One region of the Aureimonas phyllosphaerae genome, then DNA from elsewhere that is predicted to be linked to it. Evidence: riboswitches for the same ligand, from Rfam matches in the RefSeq annotation. Region 1 holds a riboswitch; each other region holds the start of a gene.
What was found. A riboswitch is a leader RNA that binds a small molecule or an ion and turns the genes downstream of it on or off. The one in region 1 is predicted to bind thiamine pyrophosphate.

Region 1 (7,349 bases):
ATCTACGTCATGAACGAAGGGCGCTTCGTGGCCGAGCTGCCGCGCGGCGAGGCGACACAGGAAAGCATCATGCGCGCCATCATTCGTACCGCAGGGAGAGACGCGGCATGAGCATCAAGACCGTGGAAGCCCCGGGCGGGCAGGGGGGCGGGGCCAGCCTCGACTATTTCAAGAACAACCTTCGCGAATACGGCATGCTGGTCGCGCTGGTCGCGATCATCCTGTTCTTCGCCGCCTACTCGGCCGCGACCGGCCGCCCGACCTTCGTGTCGGCCTCGAACCTCACCAACCTGTTCCTCCAGAACAGCTACGTCATCATCATGGCGATCGGCATGCTGCTGATCATCATCACCGGCCACATCGACCTCTCGGTCGGGTCCGTGGTCGGTTTCGTCGGTGCCGTCGGCGCCGTCCTGATGGTGCTCTACGACATACCCGTGCCCATCGCGGTGGTGATGTGTCTCGTGGTCGGCGCTGTGATCGGAGCCATCCAGGGCTACTTCGTCGCCTTCCTGCGGATTCCGTCCTTCATCGTCACGCTGGCCGGCATGCTCGTCTTCCGCGGCCTGACCTTCATGACGCTCGGGTCGTCGTCGTCGATCTCGCCGATCCCGGCATCGCTGCGCGCGATCTCGACGGGCACGATCCCCGACCTCCTGCCGGTCATGGGCCTCGCCAACTCGACGACGCTGATCCTCGCGATCGTGCTCGCTGTCGGCTTTGCTATGTTCGCCGTCACCAAGCGTTCGGCTCGCAGCCGCGTCGGCCCGGTCGCCGAGCCGCAGGCGTTCTTCTACGGCCGCGTGGCGCTCGTCACCGTCGCCATTCTGTTCATGGGATACCTGCTCGCGACCAATCGCGGCTTGCCGAACGTCCTGATCCTGATGGCGGTCCTGATCGCGATATATGCGTTCGTCACGTCGCGGACCACGATCGGCCGCCGCGTCTACGCGGTCGGCGGCAACGAGAAGGCCGCCAAGCTTTCGGGCGTAAAGACCGAGCGGATCGTCTTCCTCGCCTTCGTCAACATGGGCGTCCTCGCCGCCATCGCCGGCCTCGTGTTCTTCGCGCGCGTCGGTTCGGCCACCGCCAAGAACGGCACGGGTCTCGAGCTCGACGTCATCGCGGCCTGCTTCATCGGCGGCGCTTCCGCCTACGGCGGCGTCGGCAAGGTGACCGGTGCGGTCATCGGCGCCTTCATCATGGGCGCGCTGAACATGGGCATGCAGACGTCCATGCAGCTGTCGATCGATTATCAGCAGCTGGTGAAGGGCCTCGTGCTTCTCGCCGCCGTTTGCTTCGACGTCTACAACCGCAATAAGGCCTGACGGTCCGTCACTAACATCGGAAGGGCGTGGCGCCGAGACTTCGGCGCCGCGCCCTTTTTCGCGTCGAGTACGTGGCAGGAGGATTGCGGGGCGCCGTCGGAGAGAGGTACGGCTCGAACGACGCGAACCAAGGAAGTCCTCATGCCGACCGCACGCGCCGTTGTTCCGACGACCCACGCCAGTCGATACCTGCAGCAGCTCTGCAAGCACTGGTCCCACAAGTTTGTGGTGACCTTCGATCCGCAGGAGGGCACGATCGACATGTCTTCTGCGCGGGTTTCGCTCCTGGCCGGAGATGACCGGCTCGAGATCGCCGTCGTCGCCGACGAGACCGAGACGCTGGACCGGATGGAAGGCGTCGTTGCCGACCATATCCGCCGCTTCGCATTCCGAGAGGAACTGACATTCGACTGGAAGCGCGAGGGTTGATCGATCTTCAAGATCGAGCCAGCCAGACGCAACGGTTATCGCGGGATGATGAAAGAGCGAAGCGGGCGTCGGTATCCCGGCCGGGTCTGACCCTCCATCATTAGGATTGTGAGATTGAAGCACGGTCCCCGAACGATATGGTTGAAACGCATATCGATCCCATCTCCACTTGACCCGCGCAGGAGTAGAGGCTGGAGAATGCCCTGACGCGTCTCACCGGCTCAAGGGACTGACCGAAACCGCCCCGTCCTTGGTGCGCCTCGCGTTTTGTGCTGCAAGCGCGGCCATCATCGCCTATCCCCGGAAGAACCACGATCCGGAGAGATTCGAAGCCGAGGGGCGCGACGATGCTGCACGATATGCCGTTGATCGAGACGATCGTGGCCGGACTGGGCCTCGCCTTCGTGTTCGGTACGCTCGTGAACCGCTTCGGCATCTCTCCGATCGTCGGCTATCTCCTGGCCGGCATCAGCGTCGGACCGTTCACGCCGGGCTTCGTCGCTGATCAGGGGCTGGCGACGGAACTCGCCGAACTCGGCGTGATCCTCCTGATGTTCGGCGTCGGACTGCATTTCAGTTTGGCGGACCTGATGTCGGTGCGCGCGATCGCCCTGCCGGGTGCCGTCGTTCAGATCGCCTGTGCAACGCTCCTCGGCATGGGCCTCGCCTGGCTTCTCGGCTGGTCGGTTGGGGCGGGCCTCGTGTTCGGGCTTGCTCTCTCCGTCGCGTCCACCGTGGTGCTCCTGCGCGCGATGCAGGAGCGGCGACTGATCGAGACGGGAAAGGGGCGCATCGCGGTCGGCTGGCTGATCGTCGAGGATCTGGCAATGGTTCTGACGCTCGTGCTGCTGCCGGCGTTTGCCACGGCGCTCGGCGGGACCGCGCCGAGCAGCGGGAGCGGCGTCTTCACCGATCTCGGGCTCGGCGTCTCCGGCGTCATCCTGATGACGGTGTTCAAGCTCTGCCTCTTCGTCGTTCTGATGCTGCTGGTCGGACGGCGAATCATTCCATGGGCGTTGCAGATGACGGCCAGCTCCGGGTCGCGGGAGCTGTTTCGTCTTGCCGTGCTTGCGATCACGCTCGGCGTCGCCTTCGGTGCGGCCTCGCTGTTCGGTGTGTCGCTGGCGCTCGGCGCCTTCTTCGCTGGCATGATCATGGCCGAGTCGGACCTGAGCCACCGTGCGGCCGAGGACACGCTGCCGCTGCGTGACGCATTCGCGGTCCTGTTCTTCGTTTCAGTCGGCATGCTGTTCGATCCGCGAAGCCTGATCGAGGATCCGCTTCCGATCCTCGCGACGGTGCTGATCATCGTCTTCGGAAAGTCGCTCGCCGCCTTCGTCATCGTGCGCGCATTCGGACACCCCGTGTCGACTGCCCTCACGATCTCCGTTTCGCTGGCGCAGATCGGCGAGTTCTCGTTCATTCTCGCGGAGCTCGGCGGGCGATTGAACATCCTTCCGCCCCAAGCTCGCGACCTGATCCTCGCGGGCGCGATCCTGTCGATCATGCTGAACCCGATCCTCTTCTCCTCGATCGACCGCCTCAGGCAGAGGCTCGAGCGCGGGGCGCTCGTGGAAGCAGCGCCGTCGGTCTCACCGGCGACGTTCGGCGGGGGCAGGGGGCACGAGCCGCAGACACAGCCGGCCGGTACGGTGCCGACGCACATCCCGGCCGGCAGCGTTGCGATCGAATCGGAGAATTTGAGACCGACCGCTCTCGTCGACCACCTCGTCCTCGTCGGCTACGGCCGTGTCGGTTCGCGGATCGCCCAGCGATTGGCGGATGCAGGACGGTCCTTTGTCGTGATCGAGGACGCGGACAAGCGCGTCGCCCGTATCCGAACGGCGGGTCTGGAAGCGGTCGTCGGAAACGCCGTGAAGCCGGAAGTGCTCGGCGCGGCCAATATCGCCAAGGCGCGCGATATCGTCCTTGCGTTCCCGAACAGCTTCGAAGCCGTTGCGATCATCAACGCGGCGCGCGCCGCCAACCCGTCGGTCCGCATCACCGCCCGCGTCCATTCGGGCGAACAACGCGAGCGACTGATCCACGCTGGAGCGGACACGGTAATCAACGGCGACGAGGTGACCGCAAGGGCCATCGCGGAACACCTACTCGATGCCCGGTCGGACCTGCCGCCTGGCGACGGTCCGATTCTGCAGGCGGAGGAGCCGATGAACGGCGCGGCATTGACAGCCGGGTCGGATCGCTTACCCTGAAGGCTTCCAGGGGGAGTTCCGACAGGGAACTGAGAGGCCGGCTCGAATGCCCGGCGACCCCATGAACCTGATCCAGTTCGCACTGGCGTAGGGATGGAGTGACCCGCTCCAGAAGGGCTTGCCGGACGCCGTCGAACGCGTCCGGCCCTTTGCCGCGGCGGGCGAATTCCCTTCCAGCCGCCATTACGACTGATCGCGGCTGGGGAGCGGCGATGACCATCCACGTGCTGGGAGCCGGTGTGGCCGGGCTCACGACGGCGCTGCGTCTTGTCGAGGCGGGGAGCGACGTCGTGGTTCACGAACGGGGCGCCGATCTCGGCGCTTCGGCCTCTTGGCTGGCCGGCGGGATGCTGGCACCCTTTTGCGAGGCGAGCGTCGCGGATCGCAGCGTCATCGTGCCAGGGCTCGAGGGGATCGGGTTCTGGAAGGGCGTGACGGACGTCCGAATGAACGGCACGCTGGTGATCGCTTCAGGCCGAGACGCCGCTGATCTCAATCAGTTCGCCGCACGGACGCAGGCGCACCGCTGGCTGGACGCCGAAGAGCTGTCCGCGCTGGAGCCCGATCTCGGCGGCCGTTTCCCGCGGGCGCTCTTCTTCGATGGCGAGGCGCATCTCGACCCACGCCGGGCGCTGAACGATCTCTGCCGGCGGATCGAGGCGGCCGGAGGACGCGTTTGCTTCCGGTCGGCCGTCGATCCCTCCGGTCTCGGAGGCGAACGGGTCGCCGACTGTCGAGGGCTTGCGGCCGCCATGCCCCGTCTTCGCTCGGTACGCGGCGAGATGGCAATCGTGCGATGCCCGGATGTCCATCTCAAGCGGCCGGTCCGGCTGCTTCATCCGCGCTGGCCGATCTACGTCGTGCCGCGCGACGACCATGTCTTCATGATCGGCGCGACGATGGTCGAGAGCGAGGCCGCCGGCGGCATCACGCTTCGCTCGGCCGTGGAACTCCTGACAGCCGCTTTCGCGCTGCACCCGGCGTTTGCGGAGGCGGAGGTGCTGGAGGTCGGCAGCGGGCGCCGCCCGGCGCTGCCGGACAACCTTCCTCGCGTCGACCGCACCGAGAACGGCGTCGCCTTTTCCGGCCTTTATCGCCACGGATTTCTCCTGTCCCCCGCCTTTTCGAAGATCGCTGCCGACATTCTCGTCGGCGCCAAGGAGCCCGCATGAAGATCCGGTTGAACGGCGAGCCCTGCGAGATTGCCTCTTCTGACCTCGATGCGCTGCTTGCCGAACTCGACTACCGACCCGAGGCTGTGGCGACGGCGTTGAACCGCGAGTTCGTGCCGCGGGCTGCGCGCGGAAGCACAATGATCGCGGAGGGCGACGCCGTCGAAATTCTGTCGCCGATGAAGGGGGGCTGAGATGCGCCTGTATGATCGGACCTTCGCCTCGCGTCTGATGCTCGGCACGGCACTCTACCCCTCGCCGGCCGCCATGCGCGAGGCGATCGTGGCGTCGGGCGCGGAGATCGTCACCGTCTCGCTCCGCCGGGAGGCGGCCGGGATCGGGAAGGGCGGACCGGGTTTTTGGGACGAGATCCGCGACCTCGATCTCGCGTTCCTGCCGAACACGGCCGGTTGTCACACCGTGAAGGAAGCGGTGACGACGGCGCAGATGGCCCGGGAACTTCTCGACACGGACCTCGTGAAGCTTGAAGTGATCGGCCACGCCGACACGTTGCAGCCCGACGTGTTCGGTCTCGTCGAGGCCGCCCGGATCCTCATCGGCGAGGGGTTCAAGGTTCTTCCCTATACGACCGAGGATCTTGTGGTGGCCGAACGGCTGCTCTCCGCCGGTTGCGAGGTGCTGATGCCGTGGGGATCGCCGATCGGTTCTGGTCTCGGCCTCAACAACCGCTACGGGCTTCGGTCGCTGCGGGCACAGTTTCCCGATGTGACGCTGATCGTCGATGCCGGTCTCGGCCGCCCCTCGCACGCGGCCGACGCGTTGGAACTCGGCTACGACGGCGTTCTTCTCAACACGGCCGTCGCCAGCGCTGCGGACCCTGTCGCCATGGCCCGGGCCTTCCGGCTGGCCGTCGAGGCGGGACGCATCGCATTCGAGGCCGGCGGGATGGAGCCCCGAGATATGGCCGCGCCGTCCACTCCCGTTTTCGGAAAGGGGGTGCTGGCATGATCGCCCTCGATCCGTTCTATCCCGTGCTGCCCGACGCGCACTGGATCGAACGGCTGGTGCCGCTCGGCATCCGCCTTGTGCAACTGCGGGCAAAGGACATGACGGTTCCCGAACTGCGCTCCCACATCCGGCGTTGCCGCGCGGTCTGCGCAGCGCACGACTGCGTCCTCGTCATCAACGATCACTGGCGGCTGGCGATCGAGGAGGGGGCGGACTTCATCCATCTCGGGCAGGAAGATCTGGCGGAGGCCGATCTGTCCGCGATCCGCGGAGCCGGGCTTCGCCTCGGGCTCTCGACCCACGACGAAGCAGAGCTCGCGACGGCTCTGGAGGCGAAGCCCGACTACGTCGCGCTCGGTCCGATCTGGCCGACGGTCCTCAAGAAGATGAAGTGGGCGCCCCAGACGCCGGCGAAACTGCAAGCATGGCGCAAGGCGATGGGGCCGCTGCCGCTTGTCGCGATCGGTGGAATCACGGTTGAGCGATTGCCATCGGTCTGGGAGGCGGGAGCCGACAGTGCGGCCGTCGTCACCGATATCGTTCGGCATCCCGACCCGGAATCGCGGACCCGGGATTGGATCAGCGTGACGCGCCAGCGGTTGCAGCCGATCGCGTGATCATCAGGAAAAGCGCAGGAGAAAATTTCTGCGCGCCACCACTCTCATAGGTTGCATTCTCGCATAGGTTGCATCTACAGTGTGCCGTCTTCCGTAGGATAGTGGACAGGAAACGGCCGGTGTCGCTCGCAAAACCCTTCAATACCCGCCCGCTCTACCAGCAGGTCGCGGACGAATTCATCTCCCGGATCGTATCGAAGACCTGGGCACCCGGCCAGGCCATCGAGAACGAGGCCGAGATCGCCCGTTCGCTCGGCATCAGCCTGGGCACCGTGCGAAAGGCCTTCGACATCCTGACCGAGCACAAGCTGCTCGAGCGTCATCAGGGCAAGGGCACCATCGTCGCCGACTTCGAAGGCGGCAAGATGCGTAGCCGCTTCTCCAACGTCTTCGACCGGTCCGGAAACCGGATTTCGGGCGAGGTCTCCGTGGGCAAGGTCGTCCTCGCAACGGCTCCGCCGGAAGCCGCGGACATTCTCGGTGTGAACGGCCGGACGCCCGTCCTCCAGTTCGAGCGACGCCGCACGCATCTCGGCCGCCTGTTCATGACCGAGGAGGTGTTCCTGCGGGTCGATGCGTCGGCGAAGACCATGTCGCAGGAAGGCCTCGAGAGCATGG
Region 2 (7,349 bases), 1.7 Mb from region 1:
CCGGGGCGCACGATCGCCAGCCGCATCGAGGCCTTCCGGCCCGACTCGATCCACATTCCGGTGGAGGGCACGATCGGCCTGTCGATGCGCCGCTTCTGCCGGACGCGCAACATCCCGTTCACGACCTCCTTCCACACGCGCTTCGGCGACTACTTCGACCGCAAGTTCGGCTTCGGCTCGGCCGCGGCCTATGCCGCGCAGCGCTGGTTCCACAACGGCGGGGCTGGCATGATGGTGCAGACCGACACGCTGGAGCAGGAGCTGTCGGCGCGCGGCTTTCGCAACATCTCGCGCTGGGGACGGGCGGTCGACACCGAACTCTTCCATCCCTGCCGCGGCGAGGCCGGCTTCAACGTGGACTTCCTGAACCTGCCGCGCCCGATCTTCTTGTATCTCGGCCGCGTCTCGGACGAGAAGAACCTGCCGGCCTTCCTCGGTCTCGACCTGCCGGGATCCAAGGTCGTCGTCGGCGATGGCCCGGCCAAGGCGCGGCTGGCAACCGACCACCCGGACGCGCATTTCCTCGGCTACCGCCACGGCGCGGATCTCGCACGTCATCTCTCGGCGGCCGACGTCTTCGTGTTTCCCTCGCGCTTCGAGACCTTCGGGCTCGTGGTGCTGGAATCGCTCGCCTGCGGCACGCCGGTCGCCGCGCTTCCCGTTCCCGGCCCGCGCGACATCGTCGGCGGCACGCCGCATGCCGTCCTGTCGGAGGACCTGCGCGCGGCCGCGCTCGGCGCCCTGTCGATCGACCGGGACGGGTGCCGACGGTTTGCGGAAGGGTTTTCATGGGAGCGCTGTTCGCGCGAGTTCGAGGCGAACCTCGTGCCGATCCCGCAGGTACTCTGGTCCTCGTCGGGGCAACTGGCCGAAGCGGCCTGAAACGCAAGCGCGTTTGCGTCTCTGTGAAGTCCGGCGGGTCGCATTCGACCCACCGGAACGATCTGCGGTTGGTCAGACCGCCTTGGCGGCGGCCTTGCGGGTCCGCTTCACCGGCTTGGCCGCGACGATCGCCGCCGCCGCCACGGCTTCCTCGGCCTCGCGCGCCAGGCGCAGCGCGCGCAGGCGGGTGGTCTTGTCGTTAGTCGCCTTGGCCTCGGCGCTGATCATGCGCATCGCCGATCCCTTTTCGGCGCGATTGGCGATGTCGCCGAGCTCGCTCGAGCGCGGCGTCTCGCTCCTGACTGGCATATCCATGATGCATGTCCTTCCCGGCCGGGACCTTGATCCGGCGGCACGGGACAAAGCCCCCGCGCGCGGAAAACCCGGCATGGCGGCCGGAGCGACCGCCTGAGGGAAGAACTAGAGCGCGAACGCCGGTTTGCGAGGGCGACGGGCCTTTACAGGGTGACGTAGGTGCCCAGTTCCACCACGCGGTTGGCGGGGATCTTGTAGTAGTCGATCATGTCGTAGGAGTGCCGCGCCATCTTGATGAAGAGCTGGCTCTGCCAGCGCGGCATGTCGGATCGGACCGCCGAGCGGATGCGCCGGCGTCCGACGAAGAACGTCGTCGACATCACGTCGAACTTGATGCCCTTCTCGCGCAGTTGGATGAGCGCCTGCACGAGGTTCGGCTCCTCCAGGAAGCCGTAGTGCAGCTCGATCCGGGCAAAGCCCGGCGCCAGCTCGCGGTAGTCGATGCGCTCGGCGAGCGGCACATAGGGCGTGTTCACCGTGCGGATGGTGACGATGACGTTGCGCTCGTGCAGCACGCGGTTGTGCTTGAGATTGTGCAGGAGCGCGGAGGGCACCGTCTCCGGCGTCGAGGTGAGGTAGAGGGCCGTACCCGGCACGCGCGAGACCGACGAGGTCTCCATCGCCTTGATGAAGGTCTCGAGCGACAGGTTCTGCTGCGCCGCCTTCGAGTTGAGAAGGCGAACGCCCCGCACCCACACGGCCATCAGCACGACGATGCAGCCGCCGATCACGAGCGGCAGGTAGCCGCCGTCGGCCAGCTTCAGGAGGTTGGCGGCGAGATAGGCCATGTCGATCATCAGGAACGGCGTGACCACCGCAATCGCAAGGCCAAGGCCCCACTTCCAGCCATAGGCGAAGACGACGACCGCCAGAAGGCTCGTCACCACCATCGTGCCGGTCACGGCGATGCCGTAGGCGGCGGCCAGGGAGGACGAATCCTGGAAGAAGAGGACGAGCAGCACGACGCCGATCAGCATCAGCCAGTTGACGGTCGGCAGGTAGATCTGTCCCTGCTCGGTCTCGGACGTGTACTCGATCTGCAGCCGCGGCAGGAGGCCGAGCTGGATCGCCTGCTGGGTCAGCGAGAAGGCACCGGTGATCACCGCCTGGCCCGCGATGATCGTCGCCATCGTGGCGAGGATCACGAGCGGAAGGCGCGCCCATTCGGGCGCCGACAGGAAGAAGAGGTTCGGCAGCACCGCCGGGTCGTGCAGCGCGTAGGCGCCCTGCCCGAGATAGTTGAGAAGCAGCGCCGGGCCGACGAAGCCGAGCCAGGCGATCTGGATCGGCCTCTTGCCGAAATGGCCCATGTCCGCATAGAGCGCCTCGGCACCCGTTACCGCCAGGAACACCGAGCCGAGCACGGTAAAGCCGATGATGCCATGGCTGGTCATGAACCAGAACCCATTGATCGGGTTCAGGGCATGCAGGATCTGCGGGGCGTCGCCGATATGCGAGATGCCGATCAGGGCCAAGGTGACGAACCAGATCGCCATGATCGGGCCGAAGAACCGCGCCACCTGCGATGTACCAAAGGACTGCACCGCATAGAGGCCGATGATGATCACCAGCGCGATGGGGACGATGTAGGGATCGAGCCCCGGCGCGGTGACTTTCAGACCTTCCACCGCCGACAGAACCGAGACGGCCGGCGTCAGGATCGCGTCGCCGTAGAACAGCGCGGCACCGACGATGCCAAGGCCGAGGATCACCTTGTTGGGCTTGGCGAGCGCCTTTTGCGCAAGCGCCATGAGGGACAGCGGACCGCCCTCGCCCTGGTTGTCGGCCCGCAGGATCAGCATCACGTATTTCACCGTGACGACGAAGATTAGCGACCAGACCAGCAGCGACACGATGCCGATGATCTCGCTTGCCGACGGCACGCCGCCGACATGAAGGAGCGATTCCTTCATGGCGTAGAGCGGGCTGGTCCCGATATCGCCATAGACGACGCCGATACTTCCAAGGATCAGAGGTCCAAGGCTCTTGGCGTGCGGGTTCTCGCGCGTCTGGATCTGCGTCTCGGCCGCTGGGGCCGCCTGACCGCTGGTCATTCCTCGAACGAGGCCTCCGGGATGGATCGGAACGGTGGGGTCAAGAGGCTCGACGCCTTCGCCTCTGTCTTGCGGCGCGCCCGGACGGAGCGGTACCACGGGGAATGATCGTCGCCCGCCCGCCGGAAAGCGCGCGGCACGTGCGGCAGCGGCCATAGCATGGAAACACGGTCCGGCAAATGACGCCGGTCGACGCATCGCCAAACCGGCGATGTCCAGCCAAAATTTGCCCTCGCCGCACCTGTGCCGACGCCTTCCCGGCGGGACGGGCCGTCATATGTACCCGGAACAAAAGGTCGAACTCCGGTCGGCCGGCGGGCAGAAGGCGCCGGTTCACGCAAACGGAGGACCGGAACGCGTGCGAGGAGACCGCGATGACGTCGGACAGGGATCAGGAAATCCGGAACCTGGCCTATTTCCTCTGGGAAAAGGCCGGCCGCCCGGCTGGGCACGAGCATGATTTCTGGGCCGCCGCCGCCCGCGAAGTCGAGGGCGACCAGCGCAAGGACGACGGCACGCACGAGAACCGCTTCGTCGCGCGCTGACGACGTAAAACTTCGCCAGGACGGGAGAAGCACCATGCGGCAGGACATCGCAGAACATATGGACGTGATCGGCGCCGACGGCGTGCATGTCGGCACGGTCGACCGCGTCGAGGAGCACCGGATCAAGCTGACGCGCCGAGACAGCGGCGAAGGCGATCACAAGGGCCACCATCACTACGTGCCGATCGGCCTCGTCGCCGAGGTCGAGGGCCAGACGGTGCGCCTATCGGCCAATGCCGACGTCGCCGTCTCGATGGAGGAAGAGGAGGACGGCTCGCCGGCCTGACCGACCGCCAGTCCGTGCGGCAGGCGGCGTCGCCGGCCGCCATCAGACGAGTGCCGGGTCTTCCGGCCTCGTTGACTCCGCAGCCCGGCTGCGCAATCATTTCGACATTCCGAGGGGTGCACCACACAGGTGCTGAGATGGCCGGCCGGCCGAACCCTTGAACCTGATCCGGGTCATACCGGCGTAGGAACGGGAATGGGCGTCACCGCCTTCGTTGTCTCCGCTCGAAATCCGGATCTCTTGTGGCCGCAGCCCGGCCGGGGAGATCGCATGCGCCGTTTCCACGTTCCAGACCGTCATCGATCCCCATCGAAGAGCCTGCGACCGCGCGCCTGACGCTCTCGCATGCGCGCGTTTCGCACCGTCGTAATGGGGCTCATCGCCGGGCTTCTCGCCTGGCAGGCGATCGTGCTTCTTCTCGAGCCGCCGCGCTACATGCTGCCGGCGCCCTGGGAAGTCGGTCGCACGCTCGTCGCGCAGTCAGGCCGGCTGGCGCGTGAATCGCTCGTCACCTTCACGGAAGTGGCGCTCGGGCTGATCCTCGGTGTCGCCACCGGCGCGGTCACCGGGCTCACCGCCGTCGCCTTCCCGCGTTTCGGGGCCATCCTCTGGCCGCAGGTCCTGATCCTTCAGGCGATGCCGGTCTTCGCCCTCGCCCCGCTTCTCGTTCTCTGGTTCGGCTTCGGCCTGGCCTCGAAGGTGGTTATGGCGGCCCTCATCATCTTCTTTCCCGTCGCCTCGGCCTTTGCCGACGGCCTTCGGCGCACCGACCCCGAGCTTCTCGATGCGACGGCGATGACCGAGGCGAGCCATTTCCAGGCGCTGCGGCACGTGCGCATTCCCCTTGCCATGCCCGCCCTCGTCAGCGGTCTGCGCGTCGCAGCCCCCCTCGCCCCGCTCGGGGCGGTGATCGGCGAATGGGTGGGCGCGTCGGGCGGACTCGGCTTCCTGATGATCCAGGCGAACGCGCGGATGCAGACCGACCTCCTGTTCGCAGCCTTGGCGATCCTCGCAGCCCTGACGCTGTCGCTGCGCGCCCTCGTCGACCAGATCGCGCCCCGCCTCTCGCCGTGGGCGTTCGAAGACCAGCCCCCGCCCTTCCTGAAACGACCGCCCCTCTCGAGGACCTCGACCTGATGATCCTTCGCCCGCTTCTTGCCGCCATCGGTTTCGCGCTCGCAGCGCTCGGCCCGGCCCCTGCGCTTGCAGCCGACAAGCTGACCGTCCTCCTCGAATGGTTCGTCAACCCGGATCATGTGCCGCTCGTCGTCGCGCGCGAGAAGGGGTTCTTCGCAGCGCGCGGGCTCGACGTCGACCTCGTCCCGCCGGCCGATCCGTCCGCGCCTCCGCGGCTCCTTGCTGCCGGCGAGGCCGACGTCGCCGTCCACTACCAGCCCAACCTGATGCTCGACGTGAAGGCCGGCCTGCCACTGGTGCGCTTCGGCACGCTGGTCGAGACCCCGCTCAACACCGTGATGGTGCGTGCCGACGGACCGGTGAAGACGCTCGTCGACCTCAAGGGTCGCAAGATCGGCTATTCCGTCGCCGGCATCGAGGAAGCCGTGCTCTCGGCGATGCTCGGCTCCGCCGGCCTCTCGCTCTCCGACGTCGAACTCGTGAACGTGAATTTCGCGCTGACGCCCTCACTTCTGTCGGGAAACGTCGATGCCACGATCGGCGCCTACCGGAACTTCGAACTCACGCAGATCCGCCTCGAGGGCCACGAGGGCCGGGCATTCTTTCCCGAGGAGAACGGCGTCCCCGCCTATGACGAACTGATCCTCGTCACCAGCCGTGACAAGCTCGGCGATCCGCGCCTGCCGCGGTTCCTGGCCGCCGTGGAAGAGGCGGCGATCTTTGCGACCAATCATCCGGACGAGGCGCTCGCTCTGTTCCTCAAGGCTTATCCCGATCTCGACGACGAGTTGAACCGGCGCGCCTTCGCCGACACCCTCCCGCGCTTCGCCAAGCGCCCCTTCGCGCTCGACGCCGGCCGCTACGCGCGCTTTGCCACGTTCATGAAAGACAAGGGCCTTCTCGATGCCGCGCCTCCGCTGGCCGACTATGCCGTGGAGCTGACCCCGTGACCGTGATCGCGCTCACGATCGCAGGCTCCGACTCGGGCGGCGGGGCCGGCATCCAGGCCGACCTCAAGACCTTTTCGGCGCTCGGCGTTTTTGGCGCCAGCGTCGTCACCGCCGTCACCGCTCAGAATACGCGCGGCGTGACCGCGATCGAGGACCTGTCGCCCGGCATCGTCGCAGCGCAGATCGACGCGGTCCTGTCGGACCTTGCCGTCGGTGCGATCAAGATCGGCATGGTGTCGCGCACCGAGACGATCCGCGCGATTGCCGAGCGCCTGCGCGCGCATGGACGGTGCGCCGTCGTCGATCCCGTGATGGTCGCAACCTCCGGGGATCGCCTCATGCGAGAGGAGGCGATCGAGGCGCTGCGCTCCGAACTCCTGCCGCTCGCCGACGTCGCGACGCCCAATCTTCACGAAGCTGCGCTTCTGATCGATCGGCCGATGGCTTCGGGCGAAGCCGAGATGGAACAGCAGGGCCGCGCGATCCTCGACTTCGGCGCACGCGCCGTTCTCGTGAAGGGCGGGCACGGAACGGGCTCGGACAGCGTCGATCTTCTCGTCCGACCGGAACGCGTCGAGCGCCTGTCGGCGCCGCGCGTCGCAACGCGCCACGATCACGGCACGGGCTGCACGCTCGCGGCTGCCATCACCGCCGAACTGGCGCGAGGATCGGAACTTCGGGACGCGACCGTCCGGGCCAAGGCCTACCTCACCGACGCCCTCGAAGCCGGCATGACGCTCGGCGTGGGCTCCGGCCGCGGTCCCGTCCACCATTTCCATCGCTGGTGGCCTGCTTCGATGCTTGGAGACGCTCCTTGAACCCCCGCTTCTCCGATGCGCTGCGCGAGGCCAGCGAACCCGACTGGAGCGCCGGCGTCGCGCATCGCTTCGTGCGCGAACTCGGCGACGGTTCGGTCGCGCCGGGCGTGATGGCGTCCTACCTCGTTCAGGACCATCGCTTCCTCGACGACTTCCTGGGGCTTCTCGGCGCGGCTATCGCCTCCGCCGACACGTTCGACGCCCGCCTGCGGCTCGCCCGCTTTGCCGGGACGATCGCGGGCGAGGAGAACACCTATTTCCTGCGCGCCTTCGAGGCGCTCGGGATCGACGTCGAACGGCGGATCGGCGATCCGGACAAGGCTGCGACCCGCGGCTTCCGCGCCCTGATGCGCGAGGCGGCG
Region 3 (7,349 bases), 830 kb from region 1:
TGCGCAACTGGTCGATCGTGCGCGGCGGCACGTCGTCGGCGCAAAAAGCCCTATTCTTCAACCTCCGTCGTCTTCGTGCGCGCCTGAACCAGGGAACCGAGAAGATTTCGAGCACCGAGATGTATCGCGAGATCGCGACGGCGCTGAAGGTGTCGGAAGGCGACGTGGCGCTGATGGACTCGCGCCTCTCGGGCCCCGACAGCTCGCTCAACGCACCCCTGATGGAAGACGAATCGGGCTCCGCCGACCGCCAGGACTTCCTGGTTTCGAACGATCCGCTGCCGGACGAGATGGTGTCCGCCTCGATCGATGACGAGCGTCGCGTGATCTGGCTTCGTTCGGCGCTCGGCGTCCTGTCTGAGCGCGAGCTCAAGATCATCCGCGAGCGCCGTCTGCAGGACGATGGCGCGACGCTGGAAGCGCTGGGCTCGAAGCTCGGCATCTCCAAGGAGCGCGTGCGCCAGATCGAGACGCGTGCCATGGAAAAGCTGCGCGTGGCGCTTCTCCAGGCCAACCCGGACGAGGCGGCGTTCATCGCCTGACCCTCACTGAAAGTCCGTGAAAACGAAGAAGGCCGCCCTCGAGGGCGGCCTTCTTCGTTTCCGGAGACGCTTCGGCCTATTCCGCGATGATCTTGTAGCGCTCGCCTGTGCGCACACCCGACCCGTCTTCTAGGTCGTTCAGGAGACGGAACATCTCGACCTTGCGATCGACGCCCTGGATGCGGTCGGCGATCGAGCGTTCGGTGTCGCCGGCTCGCGCGGTGACGATGCGAACGCGCAGCGGCTTCAACTGCTCGCGCTCTTCCGGCCGCAGCACGCGGAACGACCCGGCGACGCTGTCGGCGATCTGCGGAAGGCGCGCGGCGGCGTCCGCCGGGAGCGCTGTCAGGAACCGGTAGACCTGGCTCCCGACGCGGATGACCGTGACGTTGAAGACGTAGGACCCGCCGACCGCCTGTGCCGAGACGGCTTCGAGATCGCCGATGCGGATCGGCCGGATCGTCGAGGCGTCGAGACCGCCGACCCAACCGCTCTGGATGTAGTCCGCAAGCGTCGTCGAGGGCGGCAGGGCGACGCCGTCGAAGCGGATCGCCGTGTCGCCGGGACCGGTCGCCAGCACCGCCTCGGCCGTGTTGTCGATCACGAAACCGTCCGGCACGCCGAAGGTGATGCCAAGGCCCGGATGGTAGAAGGTCCGTCCGCGCACGTAGCCTTCCGACGCGGTGTCGCCGAACAGCATGCCGTCGATCCCGGCGAGATAGCGGTCGCGGTCGGTGACGCCGGTGCCGGGGGGGCCGAACGCGCTGGCATGGCGGCGCGCGAGTTCGACGCGCTGGGGCGCGGCGGGGTGCGAGGCGAGGAAGTCGAGGTTCGGGTTGCTGGCCTGGAACGCGTTGCGGAACGAGGAAAACGAGTCCATCGCCTTCAGGAAGCGCGCGGCGGCATAGGGATCATAGCCGGCGTCGCCGGTCTGCTTGATCCCCATCGCATCGGCCTGCAGTTCCTGATTACGCGAGAAGCTGGCGAGGTTCAGCCGGCCGCGTGCCAGTGCCGCGCGCGCAGCCGTCGTGTCGGTCGCCAGAACCTCGGTCACCACGCGGCCCGCAAGCTCGGCAGCCTCCTCGCGCTGCTGACGCTCGATGCCGTGGTTCGCCTTCACGTGACCCATCTCATGGGCGAGCACCGCCGCGACCTCGGCCGAATCGTTGGCGAGCGCCAGAAGGCCGCGGGTCACATAGAGGTAGCCGCCGGGCAGGGCGAAGGCGTTGATGTTGGGCGAATTGAGGACCGTGATCGAATAGGCGCGGCCGGGATCGCTCGACACGGCATTCAGCTTGCCGACGATGCCGGCCAGCATGCGCTCGAGCTTCGGGTCGGAATAGGCGCCGCCATAGGCCGCGAGGATGCGCGGGTGCTGCGACTTGCCGATGGGCGACTGGGGATCGTTCGACTGCACCGCCTCGAACGACACCGGCGCGCGGTTGACCGGGGCGACGAGGCTCGATTCCGTGCCCGCGCCGCTCGCCACGTCCTCCAAGCCGCCGGTCAGCGTGGTGCAGCCAGCCAGCCACAGCGCGAAGGGCAGTGCGAAACCTGTGCGCAGGGCCCGGCCCATGCCGTTCCTCGCCCGCTCCGTTCCCGCTGGCCGCGCCCGTTGTCGCATTCCAGAATGTCCCCACACATGCCGATCCGTCCGGATCGTCTTCCGGTCTAGCCGATCAGGGCCGAGCCGTGGAAGGGCCGGCGCGTCACAGGATGCCATGAAACGCCTCGCCCGCACGCTGCCCCATGAGAGAGGAAAGGGACCAAATTAGGGTTCGGATCCGCGCGTCGCGCCGAGATAGGCGGCAACGCGGGGATGGCGCCCCGAAAGGACCTCGTCCGGCGTGCCGCTGAGGACGATCCGTCCCGCCTCCAGAAACGCCAAACGGTCGGCGTGTCCGAGCGCGTCGCCCGGATGATGCGTGACCATGACGATCGCGGGCGGCCGCGGGGCCTCGACCCGCAGGCAATCGATGAGGTCCAGCATCTCCTTGCGCAGAGCCGGCCCGAGGGCTGCGAAGGGTTCGTCCAGCGCAAGGATCGGTCGCTCGCGCAGGAACGCGCGGGCCAGCGCCACGCGCTGGCGCTCGCCGCCGGACAGTTCGCCCGGCAACCGCCCGGCGAGGGCACCGAGCCCGACGCGGGCCAGCGCATCGCGCGCCCGGGCGAGGGCGGCTTCGGGCAGCCGCCAGGTCGGGCTGATGCCGAGCGCGACGTTTCGCTCGGCCGACAGGTGCGGGAAGAGGTTGTCGTCCTGGAACACCACGCTGATCGGACGCTCGGCCGGCGAGCGGTCCGTCACATCGCGCCCTTCGAGACGTACCGTGCCGGATTCGGGCTTCAGGAAACCGGTGAGGATGTCGAGCAGGGTCGATTTCCCCGCGCCCGACGGACCGATCACCGCCAACCACTCGCCCGGCGCGACGTTGAGGTCGAAGCGCATCCCGCTCGTCTCGTGCGCGAAGGTGACGGCGTCGAGTTCGATGGCGTTCATTCGGGTGTCTTTCGGCCGCCGAGACCGCGCTCGGCGAGGAGAATCAGTCCGAGGCACAGGAGCGCCAGAAGAAGCGCGATACCTTCCGCATCGGTCGAGCGATAGCTGCCCATGCGCTGGAGCAGGAGATAGGGGAGGGTGACGAGGTCGGAATTGCCGAAGAGGGCGACCACCCCGAGATCGCCGAGCGAAACCGCCATGCCGAAGGCGCCGGCGAGCGCCAGCGGACGGCGCAGCGCCGGCCATTCGACATGCCGCAGCCGGGCGAAGCCTCTGAGGCCGAGATGATCGGCGAGGCGGCCATGCCGTCGCGCGACCGCGGCGACTTCGGGAGCGAGGATGCGTGTCGCATAGGGCACGACGAGGATCGCGTTGCCGATCACGACGATGGCCGGCGCGAACCGGGCGACGTCGCCGATTTCGCGCAAAGTGAGGAACCAGCCGGCGCCGACGACGATCGGCGGCACGACCAGGACGAGGCTGCTGGATAGCGACAGGAGGATGCCACCGCCGCGACCCGCGCCGCTGGTGCCGAATGCGAGGGCCGCGGAAAGGACCAGTCCGAGAATCGAGGCTGCGACCGCGATGGCAAGGCTGCGCGAAAGCGCGGCAAGAAACGCCGGATCGGCGACGATCCGCGGGAGATCGGCCTGCAGGCCCGCCACGAGGATCGCGAGAAGTGGCGCGAGAAGAAACGCGGTTGCCGTCGCGACCACTGTGGCGTCCCAGGCGAAGGCCGGCACCGACCGGCGATCGAAGCGTCGACTGGCCTGCGCGAGGCCGAACCCTGCGTCCACGCCACCGGTCCAGCCCGTCGTCGGCAGGAGGAGCAGCGCTACCAGCCCGACCTGGACGAGCGACAGCGTGAGGGCGCGCGCCGGATCGAAGTCGTAGCGCAGCGACTGGTAGATCGCGACCTCGAGCGTCGTCGCACCCGGCCCGCCGCCCAGCACGAGCACGAGCGTAAAGCTCGTGACGCACAGCATGAACACGAGGCCAGCGGCGGGACCGAGCGTGCGCCGGACCACCGGCCATTCGACGATGCGGAATGTCGCCCAGCGCGACAGCGACAGCTGCCCGGCGATCTTCCAGCTTTCCGCCGGCACGCCGGAGAGGCCGCCCAGGGTCAGCCGGGCGACGAGCGGCATGTTGAAGAAGACGTGCGCGACGAGGATGCCGGTGAGGCCGTAGATCGAGGGGCGCGGGAGGCCCGCGAGCACGAAGGCGTCGGCGACGACCCCGTTTCGGCCGAACACGGTGATGAGCCCGAGCGCGCCGACCAGGACGGGCAGCGCCTGCGGGAGGAAGAAGAGGCGCAGGAGCAGGGCACGGCCGGGGAAGCGGAGGCGATCAAGCGCCAGCGCTAGGGGCACCCCGAACGCGACCGAGAGGAGGGTCGACAGGACGGCCTGCAGAAGCGTGAAGCCGAGGACCGTGCGCAGATAGGGATCGGCGAGAAGAGCGACGGGCGAGGCCGGCGGGATGCCGGCGAAGAGCGGCAGGAATGCGAGGGGCAGGAGGCAGAAGCCGAGCACGAAAGCGGCCGCCAGCATCCCGGCCCGGCGCCGGCGCCGGGCATCGTCCCCGATGCGCGCGCCCGGTCGTTCGCCCGTCCTCAGCGCCCGAGACCCCGCAGCCATTCCGCCGTCCATTCGGCGCGATGGGTGGCGACGTCGGCAGCCGGAATCTCCAGCGGACGCGACGGCTGGACGAGGGTGTCGAAGGCGGCGGGAAGCGGCTCGCCGGTCGGGGCGGCGGGCAGCGACCAGTTACCGGTCGGGATGATCGACTGGAACTCCGGCGTCAGCATGAAGGCGAGGAAGCGGCGCGCGAGCTCGGGCTGGCGCGAGGTCCGCAGCATCCCCGCAAGTTCCACTTGGAGGTAGTGCCCTTCCGAGAAGGCGGCGGCCTTGTACCGGTCCGTTCCCTCCTCGATCTGGTGGTAGGCCGGCGAGGTCGTATAGGACAGGACGATCGGCACCTCGCCCTTGGTGAAGAGGCCGTAGGCCTCGCTCCAGCCGGGCGTCACGGTGAGGACGCGGCGGGACAGCTCGGCCCACTTCGCCTCCGCCTGGTCGCCGAAGACCGCCTTCATCCAGAGGAGCAGGCCAAGGCCCGGCGTCGAGGTGCGCGCATCCTGGATCGCGATCTTCTGGTCGGGATCGCCGGAAACAAGTTCGGCAAGGCTCTTCGGCGGGTCGGCGATGCTCTCGGAATCGTAGACGAAGGCGAGATAGGAATAGTCGAAGGGCACGAACGTATCGTCGGAAAAGCCACCGGGGATCGTCAGCGGCTTAAGGTCGACGCCGGACGAAGCGAACAAGCCCGTCGCCTTCAGTTCGGGCACGAGCTCGGCGGTCATCCCGAGCGCCACGTCGGCCTGCGTGCCCTCGCCTTCGAGCTTCAGCCGGTTGAGGATGGCGACGCCGTCCTCAAGGCCGACGAAGCGGAGATCGCAGCCGCACTGCGCCTCGAACGCCTTCTCGATGCGCGGGCCCGGCCCCCAGTCCGGCGTGAAGCTCTCGTAGGTGTAGACGGTGAGCACCGGCCGGTCGGCGTCTTGCGCAAGAGCGATCGACGGCAGGACGGCGGCGGCGGCGCAGAACGCGGAAAGGGCCAGGCGCATGAATGGAACTCCTCTTGCCGGAGTTCGATGCGCGCTCCCTCGACCACCTGCCGCGGAAGCCCCCCATCCCTCCGCCGGTACGAGCCGGATCAGGTTCAGCGGGTTGGCGGACAGCCTCTCAGCCCCGGCAAGGGCACCCCGTGTGAGCGGCCACAACGTTGCCCGGATCACGCCGGGAGAGCAAGGGGTTGGTGGCCCGCGACGTGCAACTCTCCCCAGCCGCGCGGCAATACGCTATGCGCTGGCGCGATGAGCCGCTTCACGATCCTTCTCGCCGGTCCGATCCACGCGTCGGCGCGCCTTCTGGCCGAGGTGCGCGGTACGCGTACGATCGCGGCCGATGCCGGCATCGCGCATGCCGCGACCCTGGCGCTCAGCCCGGAACTCTGGGTCGGCGATTTCGACTCGCACGAGGGCGAAGACCCCGTCGACGTGCCGCGCCACGAATGGCCGCGCGACAAGGATCGGACCGACGGCGAGATCGCGATCTCCGAGGCCTTCGAGCGGGGCGCCAGCTCCGTGCTTCTCGTCGGTGCCTTCGGCGGGCGAACGGATCATGTCTTCTCGCATCTTGTCGTGGCCCTGCGCGAAAGCGCGGCGGGGCGCCCCGTGACGATGTTCGACGGCCGCGAATGGGCCTTTCCCCTCGCGGCAGGGCGACAGGCCTTCGCGTCCGAGCCCGGCGCGCAGTTCTCGATCCTCAAGTTCTCCGACCTTCGCGGCCTGACGATCGAAGGCGCACGCTTCCCGCTGGATCGCGCCGATATCGCGTTCTCGTCGATCCTGACACAGAGCAACGAGGCGATTGGCCGGGAGGTGACGATCGACCTCGCAGATGGGCGAGCCGTTTTCCTGCTGCAGGCCGATCCCGCGCGGCGCTGACGTCTTGCGGCAAGGCTGGCCCTCGGCGGACCGTTCGTATAAGCTTCGTCCCGGTCGGTCTCATAGCTCAGCAGGATAGAGCAAGTTCCATAGGTGACCAGCTTACCAGTCGCTGCTTTCAATGGCTTTCGAGGGTGGTAAAGTTACCGACGACCGTTCGTCGCTCGTCACAACGCAAGGCGTCCGCAGACCAGTCCCCTCACACCTCGGACGTGATCGCTTGTGTCAGGGCATTCGATGCGGTACGGTCCTGCGATGACAGACGGGGCGCCCACCAGCGGTCGTCGTCGTTTTCGTCTGCGTAGCTCAGCAGGATAGAGCACAGGATTCCTGGTATCAAATTGGGCGGCGCGCTTCGAAAGTTCGCGTCGGATCTGCTCAAAGTCGGGGAACGCTTCTCGCGCTCGCGAGGTGCCGATCCCGAGCCAAGCCGGAGCGATCCGGAAGGTGTAGAGACTGGTAGGGCAGCACCTAAAGGCTTCGGTCCACGGTGAAGGGACAGTCCAGACCACGAACGCCGTGAGGCGGCGGCGAAAGTCGAAGTGGTATGAATCCTGGGGTCGTGGGTTCGAATCCCGCCGCAGACACCATCTCCTTCGATCCGAGCCATAGGTTGGGCCCGCGCGCCGGCGCGGACGCCCGCGCCTTCTCGCGAAGTCATTCCGAAGCTGGTTCGGCACGCCGTCGCCAAGCATGGGTTGCCGACGCGTCGCCTGTGCCCGCGCCATGCCACCCGACGGTCCGCCGGGGGTGCCGACGTTCCCGCGGCATCAGCCCGCGACCTCCCGCACGATGCGCGACG

Region 2: linked by a shared signal. The riboswitch ahead of ACLNGM_RS21325 (ABC transporter permease) and the one ahead of ACLNGM_RS13210 (FAD-dependent oxidoreductase) in region 1 are both predicted to bind thiamine pyrophosphate.
Region 3: linked by a shared signal. The riboswitch ahead of thiB (thiamine ABC transporter substrate binding subunit) and the one ahead of ACLNGM_RS13210 (FAD-dependent oxidoreductase) in region 1 are both predicted to bind thiamine pyrophosphate.

Annotation. Positions count from the first base shown of each region.
Region 1 covers NZ_CP181348.1:2,782,106-2,789,454, forward strand. The annotation lists gene mmsA (multiple monosaccharide ABC transporter ATP-binding protein) at 1-111, shown strand, start outside; gene mmsB (multiple monosaccharide ABC transporter permease) at 108-1,328, shown strand; gene ACLNGM_RS13200 (DUF2218 domain-containing protein) at 1,470-1,757, shown strand; gene ACLNGM_RS13205 (cation:proton antiporter) at 2,105-3,973, shown strand; TPP riboswitch at 3,973-4,084, shown strand; gene ACLNGM_RS13210 (FAD-dependent oxidoreductase) at 4,186-5,145, shown strand; gene thiS (sulfur carrier protein ThiS) at 5,142-5,339, shown strand; gene ACLNGM_RS13220 (thiazole synthase) at 5,341-6,114, shown strand; gene ACLNGM_RS13225 (thiamine phosphate synthase) at 6,114-6,731, shown strand; gene ACLNGM_RS13230 (GntR family transcriptional regulator) at 6,851-7,349, shown strand, end outside.
Region 2 covers NZ_CP181348.1:4,433,647-4,440,995, forward strand. The annotation lists gene ACLNGM_RS21300 (glycosyltransferase family 4 protein) at 1-882, shown strand, start outside; gene ACLNGM_RS21305 (hypothetical protein) at 955-1,197, opposite strand; gene ACLNGM_RS21310 (potassium transporter Kup) at 1,341-3,251, opposite strand; gene ACLNGM_RS21315 (DUF2934 domain-containing protein) at 3,626-3,796, shown strand; gene ACLNGM_RS21320 (DUF2171 domain-containing protein) at 3,831-4,082, shown strand; TPP riboswitch at 4,185-4,289, shown strand; gene ACLNGM_RS21325 (ABC transporter permease) at 4,428-5,219, shown strand; gene ACLNGM_RS21330 (ABC transporter substrate-binding protein) at 5,222-6,169, shown strand; gene thiD (bifunctional hydroxymethylpyrimidine kinase/phosphomethylpyrimidine kinase) at 6,166-6,987, shown strand; gene ACLNGM_RS21340 (TenA family protein) at 6,984-7,349, shown strand, end outside.
Region 3 covers NZ_CP181348.1:1,948,946-1,956,294, forward strand. The annotation lists gene ACLNGM_RS09055 (RNA polymerase factor sigma-32) at 1-542, shown strand, start outside; gene ACLNGM_RS09060 (M48 family metalloprotease) at 619-2,118, opposite strand; gene ACLNGM_RS09065 (ATP-binding cassette domain-containing protein) at 2,314-3,039, opposite strand; gene thiP (thiamine/thiamine pyrophosphate ABC transporter permease) at 3,036-4,679, opposite strand; gene thiB (thiamine ABC transporter substrate binding subunit) at 4,655-5,665, opposite strand; TPP riboswitch at 5,715-5,816, opposite strand; gene ACLNGM_RS09080 (thiamine diphosphokinase) at 5,915-6,547, shown strand.